4 regions of the Paenibacillus sp. FSL K6-1566 genome follow, and region 1 is predicted to be linked to each of the others. Evidence: riboswitches for the same ligand, from Rfam matches in the RefSeq annotation. Region 1 holds a riboswitch; each other region holds the start of a gene.
What was found. Region 1 has a riboswitch for cyclic di-AMP ahead of NST08_RS27515 (APC family permease). Riboswitches for the same ligand answer to the same signal wherever they lie in the genome.
Positions count from the first base shown of each region.

Region 2: it holds a riboswitch for cyclic di-AMP, as region 1 does, so the genes downstream of both, NST08_RS17560 (C40 family peptidase) here and NST08_RS27515 (APC family permease) in region 1, are expected to answer to the same signal.
Region 3: it holds a riboswitch for cyclic di-AMP, as region 1 does, so the genes downstream of both, NST08_RS00145 (3D domain-containing protein) here and NST08_RS27515 (APC family permease) in region 1, are expected to answer to the same signal.
Region 4: it holds a riboswitch for cyclic di-AMP, as region 1 does, so the genes downstream of both, NST08_RS24485 (TrkH family potassium uptake protein) here and NST08_RS27515 (APC family permease) in region 1, are expected to answer to the same signal.

Region 1 covers NZ_JBBOSR010000001.1:6,128,999-6,133,210, reverse strand. Annotated here, with positions in the region: gene NST08_RS27520 (amino acid permease) at 1-364, opposite strand, end outside; gene NST08_RS27515 (APC family permease) at 660-2,486, opposite strand; cyclic di-AMP (ydaO/yuaA leader) riboswitch at 2,663-2,845, opposite strand; gene NST08_RS27510 (molybdopterin-containing oxidoreductase family protein) at 3,420-4,212, shown strand, end outside.
Region 2 covers NZ_JBBOSR010000001.1:4,012,226-4,016,437, reverse strand. Annotated here, with positions in the region: gene NST08_RS17570 (helix-turn-helix domain-containing protein) at 1-184, opposite strand, end outside; gene NST08_RS17565 (glycoside hydrolase family 28 protein) at 426-1,994, shown strand; cyclic di-AMP (ydaO/yuaA leader) riboswitch at 2,363-2,496, shown strand; gene NST08_RS17560 (C40 family peptidase) at 2,500-2,976, shown strand; gene NST08_RS17555 (stalk domain-containing protein) at 3,317-4,212, opposite strand, start outside.
Region 3 covers NZ_JBBOSR010000001.1:29,133-33,344, reverse strand. Annotated here, with positions in the region: gene rsmA (16S rRNA (adenine(1518)-N(6)/adenine(1519)-N(6))-dimethyltransferase RsmA) at 1-87, opposite strand, end outside; gene rnmV (ribonuclease M5) at 89-637, opposite strand; gene NST08_RS00145 (3D domain-containing protein) at 868-2,058, opposite strand; cyclic di-AMP (ydaO/yuaA leader) riboswitch at 2,335-2,548, opposite strand; gene NST08_RS00140 (TatD family hydrolase) at 2,760-3,527, opposite strand; gene NST08_RS00135 (HD domain-containing protein) at 3,694-4,212, opposite strand, start outside.
Region 4 covers NZ_JBBOSR010000001.1:5,489,236-5,493,447, forward strand. Annotated here, with positions in the region: gene NST08_RS24475 (LysR family transcriptional regulator) at 1-71, shown strand, start outside; gene NST08_RS24480 (potassium channel family protein) at 93-767, opposite strand; gene NST08_RS24485 (TrkH family potassium uptake protein) at 784-2,112, opposite strand; cyclic di-AMP (ydaO/yuaA leader) riboswitch at 2,188-2,334, opposite strand; gene NST08_RS24490 (CPBP family intramembrane glutamic endopeptidase) at 2,626-4,212, shown strand, end outside.

The DNA.
Region 1 (4,212 bases):
TTGCAAAGCCGTATTCCAGGAGCAAATCCCAGCCCATCAGCCAAGCGAGGCCTTCCCCAAAGGCGGAGTAGCTGTACGTATACGCGCTGCCGGCTACCGGCACGGTGGAGGCGAATTCGGCATAGCATAGTGCGCAGAAGGCGCATACCAGCCCTGCCAGGAGGAATGACAAGATCAGTCCCGGACCGGCATGGGTGGCGGCCGTCACGCCGGTTAATACGAAAATTCCCGTTCCCACGATAGAACCGACGCCAAGGACGATCAAGTCCATGACGCCGAGCTGTTTCTTCAATGCGGAACGCACTTCTCCGCCTGTCAAAGGCGGAATCGGCTTCTTGCGAAGCAGATTGTGTTTCAAGCTCATAAATGGAGTCTCCTAGATGTTTATTTAGATAGATTTCCCCGATGCATGACCCATCCATTCCGACATTATAAAGAAAAATAAGACGCTTTGAAAGCCTAAGGCTGCCTGTCCCCAGAAAAAAGCCTATGTCGAAGGTGTTGGCGGCCATGCGCGTACGCTTTCCTTCGGTAAATTACCAGTCTCTTCCCAATCCATCTCAGAAGAATCAGCATCAGCCGCTTGGGAGCGGATGTGGGAAGCGAACCGGATGCAAAGGCAGAAAAAAGCCCGTCCCCGCCATGGGTCCGGGCTGCAGCTATTTCTTCAAATGATAAGGAACCGTTGTAAGAATAACATCCCGCCGGTAAAGCAGATGAGCGCGAATGAGCAAGCTCGACTGATTGTGCAGGAAGTTGTGCCACCCCTTCTTTGGAATGAACTGTGGAATGACGACCGTCACCTGGTAGTCGGACTCGCTGGCCTTGCGCTGTACCGTGTCGATGAATTTAGTGAGCGGCGAGATGATGCTTCGGTATGGCGAATGCAGCGTCACCAGCCGGACGTCCGGCTGCCACTTCTTCCATTTTTCCTCGAAAGCAATCTGGTCTTCCCGTTCAAAATTCACGTAAACGGCGATGATTTGGTCAGCGGACAGCGATTTGGCATAATTGAGCGAGTTCTCCACCACATGCGTAATGCCGGCTACCGGCACGATAATAATGTTGCCTTCGATCGGCTTTGCCGGCTCGCAGGTCGTAATCCGCAGCTGATCGGCGACCGCTTCATAGTGACTCCGAATCCGGGTGAAAATCCAGATGATAAGCGGCAGAAACAGAAGCACCGACCACACCTGGGCAAATTTCGTGAAGAAAAAGATCAACGTTACCGCAAAGCTGATAACAGCCCCCGTCGTGTTAATGACCAGCTTGGGGATCCAGCCTTGAGGCTTCTCGCGAATCCACTTCACCATCATTCCCGTCTGCGACAAAGTAAACGGAATGAATACGCCGACGGCGTACAACGGGATCAGATGCTCGGTTTTGCCCTCGAAGGCCACGATCAGCACGATGGACAGAAGGCCAAGGATGATGATGCCGTTGGAATACCCCAAGCGGTCCCCCCGGACCGTGAACATTCGCGGGATGAACTTATCCTTTGCCAGGTTGACGGCCAGCAGAGGAAATGCCGAATACCCCGTGTTGGCGGCCAGGATCAGGATTAACGCAGTAGTCCCCTGAATGAAATAATACAGCGCGTTCCGGCCGAAGGTATGCTCGGCGATTTGGGAGACAACCGTCACCTCTTCGCTGGGGCTGACCCCGTAATAATAGGCCAGGAATACGATCCCTGAAAATAACAGGGCGAGCAGGGAGCCCATCGCGGCCAGGGTTTTGGCGGCGTTGTTCGGCGCGGGCTCCTTGAAGTTCGGGATGGCGTTGGATATGGCTTCGACCCCGGTCAGCGCGGAGCTGCCTGAAGCGAACGCCCGCAGGAGCAGAAACAGGCTCAGTCCGGCGACGGGCGTGCCGATCTTGGTGTGCAGGTCCGGCGAAGCGTGGCCGGTTGCAATATCGTAGAGACCGACGCCGATCAGAATAAACAAGGCCAGCACGAACAGGTAGACCGGATAGGCCAGGATCGAGGCGGATTCCGTCACGCCCCGCAAGTTCAGCACAGTAAGAAACAGGACGAACAGCACGGCGATCCCGACGTTATAGGGACGAAGCTCGGGAAAAGCCGACGTAATCGCATCCGTCCCGGCCGATACGCTGACCGCAACGGTTAGGATATAGTCGACGAGCAAGGAGCCTCCGGCAACGAGGCCTGGATACATGCCCAGATTCCGTTTCGACACGACATAGGCTCCACCGCCCTGCGGATAAGAGAAGATGATCTGTCTGTACGATAGGATCAGCGCCAGCAATAAGACGAGAACGCCGATGGCGATCGGGATGGAATACCAATAGGCAGCCGCGCCGACAGTCATCAGCACCAGCAGGATTTGCTCGGGGCCGTAGGCGACGGATGACAGGGCATCGGATGACAAAATCGCCAGGGCCTTGGTTTTATTCAATTTTTGATCGCCTAATTCATTGGATTTGAGCGGTCTTCCGATGAGGAAGCGCTTGATGGAAGATAGCATCGTGTTTCACCACCGATTCGATTTGGATTTTGGGTCGTTCTCCCCAAAAAAGCATAAAGCTATGTGGCTTGGGTGAATGGTCAAGGGCCGGGCATGGGATGCATCTCCATTTCGATTTTTCGATTTTTGGCATAGAAAAAACACAGGTTAGAGCCTGTGTTTTTTGCACAAGTTCACAACCCTCCCATTAACGCCTACGAGGTTAGCTGTCGGATTCGGGCGCGAGAGTCGCCCTACCTGATGCCGCGCGGGACCGGCCGCGGTTATTCAGGATTCACCCCATAGTATGGCTGCCGCATCGGCAGGCATACGCTTCGGTTCCCCCATTTTCCTCTCTGGAAATTCGGCGAATCAACTGTGAGATTATATTGGATTTGAAATCTGAATAGTATATTACGCCTGCGGCATTCGATTGTAAAACGGCCTTTTGCCGCTATTTTCGGCAGTAAGGAACCGAATGATCCATAAGTAAGCGATTACATAGGATACGGACTTTCGCGGGATCATTATTTTGCAGATTTACGCAATAAATCGCTGAATGCGAAGATTTGGAAACTGAAAGCGCGGTAGGGAAAGCAGAAAACGCGGTGAGGGGAAAAGGTAGGCGTGCAGATAAAAGAGGATGCTCCTATCGAAGAAGCAAGCCGAAGAGAGCATTCGCGGCCGCTTCTTGAGCCGGCCGTAATGTAAATTCGCCATGCCGTATCTCGGGGGAGGAGATACATGCATGGCGAATTTTTGGGAGTGGTCCATGATATGGCGAGGAGGAGAAAGGGTCTGGGTTTCTCATCCTTGCTCTTGATAGAAATATACCCGGGAGTTCGAGGGGTGAATCACATCTTTAGAAAAAAATGTATGACTTTACGATAAGGCTGATTTTTTTTAAGATAAGGGGATACGAAAGAGGCTGGAGGACAAGGGGGAGAGGACAAATTGATTCATCAGAAACACGGCGTATTTCCGGCGGTTTGCCCGCTGGATTGTCCGGATACTTGCAGCCTGCTGCTGCATAAAGAGAACGGGAAAATCGTAAAGGTTACAGGCAACCCCGACCATCCGATCACGCAAGGCGCGATCTGCAATAAAGTCCGCAATATGGCTCACCGGGTATACCATCCGGAGCGTGTCCTGTATCCGCTGCGCCGGACCGGCCCGAAAGGGGCCGGCTCATTTGAGCGGATCAGCTGGGACGAGGCGATCCGGGAAATCGCGGACCGGTACAAGGCGCTGATTGCATCGGATGGTCCGGAAAGCATCCTGCCTTACAGCTTCTACGGGAACATGGGCATCTTGAGCGTAGACGGCATGGACCGCCGCTTCTTCAACAGGCTGGGCGCCAGCAAGCTGAAGCAGTCCATTTGCAATTCGGCCGGAAACGAAGGCTGGAAATCGGTCATGGGCTTCAACGGGGGGACGGTCCCTGAAGACACGGTGAACGCCGATGTGATCATCGTCTGGGGCGGCAATATCGTCAGCACGAACATGCATCAGGTGGTGCTCGCCGAAAAAGCCCGCAAGCGGGGTGCGAAGGTCGTCGTCATCGATGTTCATAAAAATCAGACCGGCCAATGGGCGGATTGGTTCATTCCGCTGTATCCCGGTACGGATGCCGCGCTTGCCGTCGGGATCATGCACGTCCTGTTCCGGGACGGGCTGGTGGATGAGGCGTTCATGGAACGTTATACGATCGGCCATGAGGAGCTGAGGGAGCATGTGAAGACGTACA
Region 2 (4,212 bases), 2.1 Mb from region 1:
CTTTTTTGACGGTAAACACATTATGGTCCATGAAGTATACCCGCTCTCCATTAAGCAAGTAATACAGCTCGAAGTAGGGATGCTCATGCGGACGGGGCATGCTGCTGGAACCGTTTCGTGACATGTATTGGATGGAGAAATCATCTTCTCCTATGTGGTACTTGGGCTGCAGCCGGTCATTCATTCTCTCTAACTCCTTTGCACACGCGGATCCGATTCTATTGTCATTCGTGAAGCCTGATATACCTGAACAGGTCGGAGACAACGGATACGGCTAGTTGGGTTCGTAGAAATTTATATATCATGGCTGCAGCCGATCTTCAAGGGCTTTGGCTGCAATCGGCAGCATTTTTTATAAGCGCTTACATCTTCATGCGGTATCAATCGAATAAGCAAACTTGAAACTTACTAAAGCGGAGGTAAGCATGAAACAAACAGAAGAAGCAATATGTCCCGACTTGCCTGTAATCCCGGAATACACAGTAATGATCACAGACTATGGCGCAGTAGGAGACGGCGTTTACGACAATACCCTGGCATTTCATCAAGCAATCGAAGCTTGCGCAAAGGCAGGAGGGGGGAAGGTGGTCATCCCTCCGGGGATCTGGCACACCGGTCCGTTAACCCTGCAGAGCCGGATTGAGCTTCACGCTTCTGCCGGCGCGCTTGTCATGTTCAGCAAGCAATTCGAAGCTTATCCGATCCGGATGTCTGCTTATGAGGGCCGGCAGATGTTCCGCTGCCAGTCTCCGCTCGATGGAGAAGGGTTGGAGGATATCGCAATCACCGGCAGCGGCATCTTTGACGGAGGCGGCGAAGCCTGGAGGCCCGTTAAGCAAGGGAAGCTGACGGAAAGCCAGTGGGATCGATTAATTCATACCGGCGGCGTCGTGGATGACGGGGGACTGTGGTGGCCAACGCCGGCTGCCCGGGACGGGATGGAGAACCTGGCCCGGATCGAACAAACAGGCAGCCGGAATCCCCAGGATTATGAGTCTGTCAGAGACTATCTGAGACCCAATCTGCTCAGCTTGAGAAACTGCAAGCGGATTCTGCTCAGCGGCCCTACCTTTCAAAACTCCGCAGCCTGGTGCCTGCATCCTTGGGCATCGGAGCAAATTACCATTCAGAACATTACCGTCCGCAATCCATGGTATGCCCAGAACGGGGACGGACTGGACATCGATTCGTGCAAATACGTGACCGTGGAAAACAGCTCGTTTGATGTAGGAGATGACGCGATCTGTCTGAAGTCCGGAAAAAATGAAGCCGGGCGCCTGCTGGGAAAGCCGAGTGAGCGCATCAGCATCCGGAACTGCACCGTTTATCACGGCCACGGCGGGATCGTTGTCGGCAGTGAAATGTCCGGAGGCATCAAGGATGTGCACGTATCCGATTGCACCTTCATCGGCACCGATATCGGCATCCGGTTTAAAAGCTGCCGCGGACGCGGCGGCGTGGTCGAAAATATCTTCATCGAACGGATCCGGATGCGGGAGATCGACGGGGATGCCATCTCCTTCAATTTATATTACGAAGGGAAAGCCGGCTCCGGCGAATACCAAGCGGAAGCGATGCTCCCCGTTACCGAGGAAACCCCCGTGTTCCGCAATATTGTTATTAAGGATATCGTCTGCAGCGGCGCGCATACTGCGCTCCTCATCAACGGCCTGCCGGAGATGCCGGTGGAGAACGTGACGGTGATGCGGTCGGCCATCACAAGTCGGGAAGGCATTGTATGCCGCAATGGAAAGAACCTGACGATTCAGGATATGGTCCTTCGCAATCAGGAAAATCCGCTCCTTCTCTTTCACCAGAGCCGAAATGTACAGGTGGTGAACGTCAAGGGGGAAAGCGACTCGCTGGATGACCGCTTGCTTGTGGTTACCGGGGAACGGTCCGGGCAAATCGAATGCTCGGGGCTGCATGCCGATAGGGCAGGACAGATTATGATTTCTTCTGAAGTGGAACCGGAGGAGGTCGTGATCAAGTAGCTTTGCTGTTGGATGCATTAAGGTTTAGAAGGGAGGTGATCGAATTATAACCGTTGCAATCTCAATATGATAAGGAGGTACGCCATTGAAAGCTGCAAAATGGCTGAAGCAAATGCTTGTTCTATCGATGAATTTGCTAGAAGCCGGCCCCCCTAGGTGTCGGCTTCTTGCATGGAGGATTTTTCGCCGCGCTTAGAAAACGGAAACAATTTTAACATAAATGTCATGACTATGTGACCTTTCATATAGTAAAAACACTGTTAAAACTCTTTCGATTCGACGGCGATATCTAAAAAACGATAGATTTATCGGATATTATTGACAGTTTGCTAGCTTGTATACTATATTAAGAAAGGGTTACAAAATGTTAATGAATTTTGCCGAATTTCGCTAGAGAAAACGGGGGAACCGTCCTGGGTGAATTATTCTTGTAGTAGAGGGAATATAGGTGACCTTCAGCCGAACCCTTAGCTAACTCCGTAGGCATCGAAGGAGAGAATATATTTTGAAGAAATTGGTCATTTCTTTGCTAGGATCCGCAATCATTTTTTCTTCCGGTGCCGTGACAGCGTTTGCCGATCAGCAGCCTAACTTTCAGCAGCAAGTGAAGCAGTTAGTAGGAACACCGTACAAGTGGGGCGGAACAACCACAAGCGGATTTGATTGCTCCGGATTTATTCTGTATATGTTCCGTAACTTTGATCTTGACCTTCCGCGCACTTCCCAAGGACAAGCCCAAGTAGGCGTGCATGTAGACCAGGAAGAGCTGCGTGTCGGTGATCTGGTATTCTTCAACACGAACGGCAAGGGAATTTCACATGCTGGCGTTTATATTGGAGACGGGCAATTCGCACATGCTTCAAGCAGCAAGGGTGTTCGAATCAGCAAGCTTAGCGACTCTTACTATAAGCCACGTTATGTTACCGCACGCCGGGTGTTAAGCCAAGAGGAATATGCGAAGCTGGTAGGAAGTGTTAGCTAGATCAGCTCATCTTTGATCTTGATCCGGCTCTCTGCACAATGATCGTCTTGCAAGTCCTGGTAAGGAATTCTATGATCGATTTTCAGTGATTGCACCGAATACATACATAATCTTGATGATGACCTCTGTATACGACAGAGGTCATCTTTTTTTGTGCCGGTCATGTGGAAGATTGGCATCGGCTAATTCATAGCTTGTGTCGTTTCAATGGCTGTCAGAGATGCTCGGTTATCACGGAAGCATTGAACAAGCGAACAGGCTGCAGGTCCATAGCGACCGGCAGCCTGTGTAGTGATGATCGGAAGGATGGACTCATCCACGCTTCAACCTTTATTACGGATCACTCTTTGATCACCGCTTCGTTCATGGCGCCTTCGATATCATCACCGTAGACTCTGAATATACCGAGCCGCCACAATGCCGCACCTTTCAGCTGATAGCGCTTGGCCAGACCAAGCTTGTCGTCGATGGAGTTCTCCGTTTCGCTGCCCAGGCTAATTCCAAGCAGAAGCTTGTCCTTAGGGGCTCCGGCATCAAGTGCAAGCTGAATAGCCTGCTGCACTTGCGTGTTCGGTTCCGGCTTCCGGTCTTTGGTGCCAACCGGGTGATACTGGTATGCCATGATAATCAGATCGTCGGCAATCGATGCAAGCGTTTTGTAATCATAGCCTTTATAGGCGCTGTTTAACGGAGGTACGGCCAAGGACAGGGCAGTCCCTTTCGGCAAGGCAGCTCTAAGGTCCTTCACGTATTGGTTCAGCAGCTTCTGCTGGGAGGCGGCATCCAGCTTGAAGCCCAATCCTTCGAAATCCAGCACGACTCCGCCGAACCCATTGTCCGCAACGGCGGCGGTAATCCCGTCGATCGATTTCATCCGCAGCGAGGCGTCGCTCATCATTTTTGTCAGTTCGCCGTTACCGTCCAGTGTATATACCATCAAATAGGGCTTAATGCCCTGTCCTTCCGCATCGGCCACAAGTGTCTGGGGCGTGATGTCTCCGGCGGCTTCCGGCATGCGGTATTCAACCCCTTGAAGGGTGAATTCGCCGTTACGGTCAATTCGGCTCCAGCCAAAGGCGACGGAATTCATCCATTGAATAATATCCCGCTCCTTAAAGGATTCAATGGCATAGAAGGCCCGCAGATGCATTTTGCTTTTTGGTGATTTGAGCGATACGGTGCGCGTTGCCTGATTCCACCTTACGGAAGCCCCGAATTGGCTGCTGAACGAGCTGA
Region 3 (4,212 bases), 6.1 Mb from region 1:
TCCCAGGCTCTTCTTAAAGGAAAAGCCATGGCGGGCAATGATCTCCTTCGTGCGTCTAGGTGTCGATATATCTTCCATCCGGTTCATATCAGCTTTGGCCTCCCTCTTCCAGCTGCGCAAGCGCCGCCAGAAACTCTTCACGCGATATTTGAAACATCGCCATACGTTTATGGAACTGCTTGGAGTTGCAATACCCGATACCCAGGACATTTCCCATGAACATTCTCCGGGCTGCAGCCTCCGGATGAGCCGTCAGCCCCGCATCGATCATATCCTCCAGGCTGATCTGACTCTCCGCCCCCTCAAATGAGGTGTGGACGCGATCCAGGGCATGCCGTATAGCCTCCGGAGATGCGTTCTCGACTCCGATATCGCCCTTGCGCGTCGCATCCGCCTCCGGTATGAAGGCGTGCTTGCAGCCGGGGACATGACGGTCGATGATCTTGCGAATCCGTTCCCCTGCATGATCGGGGTCTGTCAGGATAATAACCCCCCTGCGCTCCTTCGCGAGGGCAATACGGCGCAGCGTATGCTTATTAATAGCAGAGCCGCCGGTCTCGATCGTGTCGGCATCCACCGCACGCTTGATCGCTACCGTATCGTCCCTGCCTTCAACCACAATTACTTCTCGGATCATAACGTTCTCTCTTCCTTCCCAAAAGGACACATACCGCCTGTCCGACCGTTCTCCTTGAATCGGCATCGGCTGAAACCATACGGCGTATTTTTTACATGATGGCCCCAAAATGCGACCAATACGCCGCAAAATAACAAAAGAAGAGGAGTTTCTCCTCTTCTTCATTATGATCTATTATAAGCTAAATTCGTTAGCATTAGAATGGCAATGTCATTAGAAAATGGGATTCATTAGTTCAAATCAGGCTTTACGGGACCGATCACATAAACGGTGCGCCCCGATTTCCGGCCAAAGTTCATGGCCGCTTTCAGCGAATCGTAATACACATCAATTTTATGTCCCTTAATCGCTCCGCCGGTATCCTCTGCACGGCGGAAGCCAATGCCTTCGATGTACACCCACCAGCCGATCGGAATGATGCTCGGATCAACCGCAATCGTCCGGCCCTCGGTAACCCGTGTTCCGGAAGCCGTGCGGGTTCCGATTCCCTCCTGCTCAGCGGAATATGCGGTCATTGAAACATTATTCAGCACTTTCTGGTATTTGAAATCGACACCCGCTCTGGAGATGACGTTATTCTCCGTCGCTTTGGCGGTGGATACCTTTCTAGTGCCCGTAAGCTTCGCTGGGGCAGACTTCACATTTGGAGTCGCTGCCGCTTGAAGCACGACAGGCTTCTCTACCTTCTTCGTGCCTACGGCAATAATTTTGTCCTTCGTCTTACGCTCGACCTCTTGCGAGACCTTCGTCTTGGATACGAGCTTGCCGTTATGGTACACCTTCTCGTAGTGATGAACGAGAACGCCCGGCTCGCCCCGCTGAATGACACGGTTATCACCGCGCTCCAGCGACGGATCCGCAGTCTTGATGACGCGGAACTCACGGTTCTCCTTCTCCGATACGGTCTGCTTCGTAACCCGAACGATTTGAATGTCCATATCACTGGTAAGCTTGGTGTCCTGTGACGGCTTTACTATATCTTCACCCTTGATCGTAATGCCAGCTTCTTTGAGTACACTATCGACCGTGTCCTGGGTCGTGAATATGGTTTTGGTGGTGCCCCCTACTGTTACTTTAACTGGGATTGCACGGTCAATGATAATCCGGTCCCCATCCTGGATCGTCCCGTTTAAAGGCATCGAGACCTGATCCTGCGGATTCAGCGTGATCGCTTGCTCATCCAGCAATTCCTGAAGCAACGATCCTCTGGTTTCTACCGTGGTTACGCGGCCATCGACCACAATTTGAACTTGCTTGCCCGATTGATCATGGATAACCAGCGATACGAGAAGTGATACCGTAACAGCCCCCATGGCGCCGAGCATCATCAATTGACGCAAATTCTCATGCTTCCATCGCAATGCGTAAGACATGCTGGATGATTGTGATTCATGGGTTTCTTCAGGTTGAAAAATGCCCACTATTCCATCCTCCTTCATAGTCCCGCCGTCTTAGGTAACGCATGAATGCCTTTGACGTGACTATAGCAGTTATTCTCGCAAGGCGTGCTGCTATCTATCTAACGCCCTGCGTCAATCCCCGTCTTCCCGTTCACCACTAGGAATCACCTCCTGTTTACCAACAGTATGACGACACCTTCTCCAATATTCAAAAATAAAAGAAGCCAGCGTGAAAGAGTACTAGAGGCTCTAACGTGGCTTCCTGATGATTGAAATCATGGAAATGGTATGCACGAGAATTCCCCTCTTACTTCGCTTACGGAGTTAGCTGTCGGGTTCGGACGTAAGAGAGACGCCCTAGATTCGGTCGCCCGCTCATGGCGAGGACCTTCACATTCACCCCAAAGACCCGATAAAGAAATCATATACGGCTCGTGCACGACAGTTTACCATGCACGGCAGTATCGGTTCCCCCGTTCCCCAAACTTCGGAGATTAAGCGAGACGGTTCATGAAATATGATCGCTGAAGTTTCAGCTTTGCAAACTTGCAGCTTCTTATCACTGAAAAGATGATATCCTGTTTCCATGCAGGTTGTAAAGGAACAATCAAGCACATTTTTTGATGTAAATGGTTAAAAAATTGTAAAACAATCGTCTTTTCAGGTTAAAAAACTTTAATTAATCGCAATTCCTCACTATTTCATCGCTTTTGCTCCCGTTTTCATGAAATACCAAATCGTTCCAGAGCATTTTTAGTGGTAATTTGGACCAGTTCATCGAAGGACATGCCCCGAATTTCGGCTGCCGTCTCGGCCACCAATTTCACATAAGCGGACTCATTTCGCTTCCCTCGGAAGGGGTGTGGAGTCAGGTAAGGCGAGTCCGTTTCAATGAGCAGACGATCGAGCGGAACCTTGGCCAGAACCTCCTTCGGCTGCTTGGCATTTTTGAACGTAATCGGCCCGCCGAACGAAATATGAAAGCCCATATCCAGGCATAACTTGGCCGTTTCCCAGCTGCCCGAGAACGAATGCATCACGCCGCCAACCTCATGAGCCTTCTCTTCCTTCAAAATCTTCACGATATCCTCATGCGCATCACGGTTATGAATTACAATCGGCATATGGAGCTCCCGGGCCAGTCCGATTTGGCTGCGAAGCACCCGGTGCTGCACCTCCTTCGGAGACGTATCCCAATGATAATCGAGGCCGATCTCTCCGATCGCAACGACTTTCTCATGACTGCAGAGCGAAGCGATCCATTCCAGGTCGCCCTCCTCCATCGTGATCGCATCCACGGGATGCCAGCCTACCGCCGCATATATAAAATCATATGTCTCCGCCAATTCCATCGTGGTCGGAATCGTCTCGCGATTAAATCCGATATTGATCATCCGGCTAACACCGGCTTCAAGCGCCCGGGCAATCGTCTCGTCCCGGTCCTCGTCGAATTGGGGAGCATCCAGATGGGTGTGTGTGTCGAACAGCATGTTCTCTCCCACTCCTTTCTTGTCGATCCTTGATCGTATCTTATCCGGCACAATCTTTATCATTCCGTTCTATGGTTGTCCATTATCAATGCCTCGTGCGTCCGGCCTTGAACCAGGTCCATCCATGATCCAAGCCCATGGTCCATCGAATATAACGGACTCATCCCTACCTGCGAAATAAATCCGCAACTTCGGCCGGCATCCGGTCAAGCAGCGGCTCTAACCTCTCCTCCGGGTAATATAGATAATTCCGGCCCTTATGGATCCCGCTAATGGAGCGCACGATATCGGACACCTCGGAAATTTCCCGAAGCTGGTCATGCCGGTCCAGCAGCAGAATTTGCTTCTCGTTCAGCGGCATGCCCGAATGAAACTTATCATAAGGAAGATCGGTCGGAAAATCAATCTCCACATCATATGCGGGATCAAGACCCGCCTCCCGAAACGCCTGGCGGATGGCGTCGATTGTCTCCGGGTTGCCGGTGTCGATTTCTATATATTTATAGAGCTTCCGATGGATGAATCGGCCGCATAATTCGCTAAGGAGCTGGTCTTGCTCGGCCGTCCATTGCAGAAACGCCGTTTGAATGAGCGCCTCATCCAGCCGCAGATACTGCTGAACGGTCAAGCGGCCTTCGAACAGAGCCGGCAGCGGTTCGATCATGAACTGAAACGCATACCCTGC
Region 4 (4,212 bases), 640 kb from region 1:
GGATTAACGAAACCGAGGTGCTCTTCCGAAGCCTTGCGGAAGAGAAGCAGCGAAAAAACCTGACGACCTAGAGATCGTCAGGTTTTTTTATATTATTTCTGCTGCAGATTCACGACTTCCGTCTCAAACCGCTCCACATTGTCGTTGGAGCCGATGACGACCATAACATCGCCGGCGTTGACCACGTCCATCGCCGTCGGCGCGACGATAATGCCGGATCGCTTGTTGAGGGCGACCACCGTGACACCGTAACGGACGCGCGTGTTCAGTTCGCTTAACGTCTTGCCGTCCATACAATCGGTTACCGTCATTTCCACGATCAAATAATCCTTAGATAATTCGATATAGTCGAGCAGATTCGGCGTAACCAGCTGGTGAGCCACACGGATTCCCATATCCCGTTCGGGGAAGATGACCCGGTCCACACCCAGCTTCTGCAGCGCCCGGCCGTGCAGCACGGAAATCGCTTTGGCCACGACGGTCGATACGCCAAGCTCCTTGAGCAGGATGGCGGACAGAATGCTCATCTGGATATCGTCTCCGATCGCGACGATCCCGCAGTCGAAGTTGCGGATGCCGAGCGATTTCAGCATCTCCTCATCCGTAGCATCGGCGACCACCGTATGGGTCAGATACTCGCTCATATCCTCGACGACCTCTTCGTTCCGGTCAATGCCGAGAACCTCATAGCCTAGTTCCATTAGTTCCAGTGCCAGACTCGAGCCGAACCGCCCCAAACCGATCACTGCAAATTGCTTTGGTTTCATGTCTCTCCTATACTCCTTATCCAATAATCATTTTGCCTTCCGGATGACGATACAATTCTTTACCCTTTTTCGGACCGAGTGCATAAGCCAGCGTCAGCGGACCTAGACGTCCGGCAAACATCGTTAAGCTGATCAATATTTTGCCGAACACCGTCAAATCCGGCGTTAATCCCATCGACAAGCCGACGGTACCGAAGGCCGAGGTCGTTTCGAATAGAATCTCCAGGAAATCCGCATCCTCTGTCGTGGACAGGATCATGGATACCGTCAATACGAGCAGCAGCGCAAGAAGCGCAATCGTTAACGCCTTTAAGACCCGCTCCTGAGCGAGGCGAAACCGGAATAAGACGATGTCCTCACGCCCTCTCATCATTGCGAATACGGCCCCTACCATCACCATAAAGGTTGTCGTCTTGATTCCGCCCCCGGTCGATCCCGGCGACGCTCCGATAAACATAAGTATAATAATGAAAAATTGCGTAGCTTGCCTTAGGCCGCCGATATCAATCGAATTCGCGCCCGCTGTTCGCGGACTGACCGATTGGAAGAACGAGGCGAGCACTTTACCTCCCCCGTCCAAGGAGCCCAGCGTTAACGGATTGGTGAACTCAAAAATAAATATGATGATCGCCCCGATGAAGATCAACGCCCCCGACATCGAGAGAACGACCTTGGAGTGAAGCGACAGCTTCCTTTTTTGACGGAAATCGATCAAATCGGATAATACAACGAACCCGATGCCGCCGGATATGATCAACAGCATGGATACGATGTTTACCAACGGATCATCGACATAATCCGTGAGACTATGAAAATCACCGAACAGATCGAAGCCTGCATTGTTAAACAGCGAAACGGAATGGAACACCCCAAAATAGAGGGCTTTTCCAATAGGCATATCCCATGCCCAGCGCAGTGTAAACAGTACGGCAGCGCACGCCTCGAAGGTCAAGGAATAGATAAACACCCGCCGGATCAAACGAACGATCCCTTCGATGGAGGACTGATTCATCGCTTCCTGCAGAACAAGCCGGTCCTTGAGCGATATCCTCCGCTTGAATACCAGGGCGAACAGGGTTGCCATCGTCATAAACCCGAGCCCGCTGAGTTGAATGAGCAGAAGGATCACCGTATGTCCGAAAGCACTGAAGCTTGTGCCTGTATCCACGACAACAAGCCCGGTCAGACAGACGGCGGAAGCCGCCGTAAACATGGCGTCAATCCCGCTGATCGGTTCGCCGGTCCTGCTGGATACGGGCAGCATGAGCAGAATGGTACCGACCAGGATCGCCGCCGCAAAACCGAGCGCAAGGATCTGCGGAGGTGACAGCTTAAGCCACTTCATTTTTGAGTTCAAAGTTTCACCTTCTCCAAAAAAATCAAAGAAAAAAGACACTGGAAAACAGTGCCCTTCACGGTCTGGTTCCTGTGCAACAGCCTACGAGGTTAGCTGACGGATTCGGGCATTATCACAGGCCGCCCTATCCATGATCCGAAAGAGATCATGAAATTCACCCCAATTACATGGTTCCCCCGTTCTCATTACGAAATTCGGCTGGTTTATTCGGTTCCTTGAAGCATGATGTGATTATAACGCAATCCGGAAGCGAACCCAACGTCGTTTTTTTACCAAAAAGTCTTTAAATGAGCGCGAATTGGGCATATTCAAGAGTACAAGGATATGGTTCTCTAACGTTTTCGAAACCTTTCATTCATTTTCAGCGTTTTATTTCATTATTGGCCCTTTGGGATAAGCAGGGCTTGTTCTTCATATGTATGTTATATTGACTCTATGATCCGCTTTTTGCGGGGCCGGTTATTCATATCGGAAAGCACTAAAATTAAGAGGAGGAATTTCATGAACCGTGCCGAAGAGCCCCTGAAGCTGACACCTAACCTAAAGAAGCTTATCGCACCGGCCATCATCGGTCTGATCCTGTTTCTTATATTCCAGGTACTCCCATCCACTTCCTTCGAGTCGACCGATACGCCCTATCCGCAAATCATTTCCAAGGATGAGGCTGCGCAAGCGGCGTCACGGTTCGCTCGCGAACGTTTAGGGTTTCCTGCTTCCGAAGGGCAAGACCCCCTTGTTACATACCAGTCCAACTCCGAGCTGTACGGATATTTGGCCAAGGAAAAGAAGCTAAAGGAGTATAACAAGAATTACGAAGCCAAATACCCATATGACGTATACCGCGTCCGCTTCACCTTGCCGGGTGGCGATGCGCTGAACGTGGATGTGCATATGCAGAATGCCGGCATCGCGGGATTCTCCTATGATTCCGCCCGCTCCAGTTACGACAGGATCGAGCTGAATCAAGGGGAGGTCCGGAAGCAAATGCTGCTTCTGGTTGAGGAAGGCATGACGCTGGCCGAGAAGCAGGCGCTCGCGGAGCCGTGGCTCAAGTGGGCCGGATACGATGCGACGCAGCTGCAGCTTTCTACCCGGGAAGGCGAACCTAAGCTGAGATATACCGTCACGGAAGCCGCCATCGGGGATTCGAGGCTGCAGCTGGCATTTACCTTTGAACATGGGACACTGCGTTCCTTCGAGCCCGCGTTCTCGGTTCCGGCAGCGCATGCTGCCTATGTGAACAAGCAGACGCAGGATGCAACGCTGCTGACGCTGGTCGGGTACGGTTTGTTTACGCTTGTGCTCGGTATCCTGGCCATCGTCTACAGCGTCAAGACCAGAGCCTATACCTCGTTTAAGCGCGGTATCCTGCTGTCCGTCCTGTTGTTTGTCATCCAGATGCTGAATACGTACAACCTGGTTCCGGTCTTTAAGGCACAAGGAATGTCCGAGACCGGCATCATCGGGATGATGATCTTCTACGCCATCTACTCCCTCGTCTTCTCCGCCTTGCTCTATTTCTCGCTTGTCGGCGGAAGCGGTCTATGGCGGAAGGAAGACGGGCTTAATCCGTGGCCGCGTGCCAAGGAGCCCGGGTACGGCCGCTATGTCTTGGAAAGCATGAAGGTGGGCTATTTGTGGGCCCTCATTCTGCTCGGCATTCAGTCCTTGATCTTCATCGCGCTCGGCCTGACCTTGAACACCTGGTCCACGACCGATGCCTCGCAGTCGCCTTACAACATGCTCTATCCATGGCTGTTTCCGCTGATGGCTTGGCTGGCAGGCATTTCGGAGGAAGCGGTGTACCGGCTGTTCGGCATTAGAATGGTGAAGAAAATCGTGCGCAGCACCTTTGTCGCGAGTTTGATCACCTCGATCATCTGGGCGCTCGGCCATACGCTGTATCCGATTTACCCAGTCGTATCCCGCCCGATTGAGCTGGTCATTATCGGCCTGCTGTTCAGCTATATTTTCCTGAAATACGGATATATTGCGGCCATGTTCTCGCATGTCGTCTTCAACAGCATTCTCATGGGAATCAGCCTGGTCATGCTTCAAGGGACCCCTAATGTGCTAATCGGCCTGTTC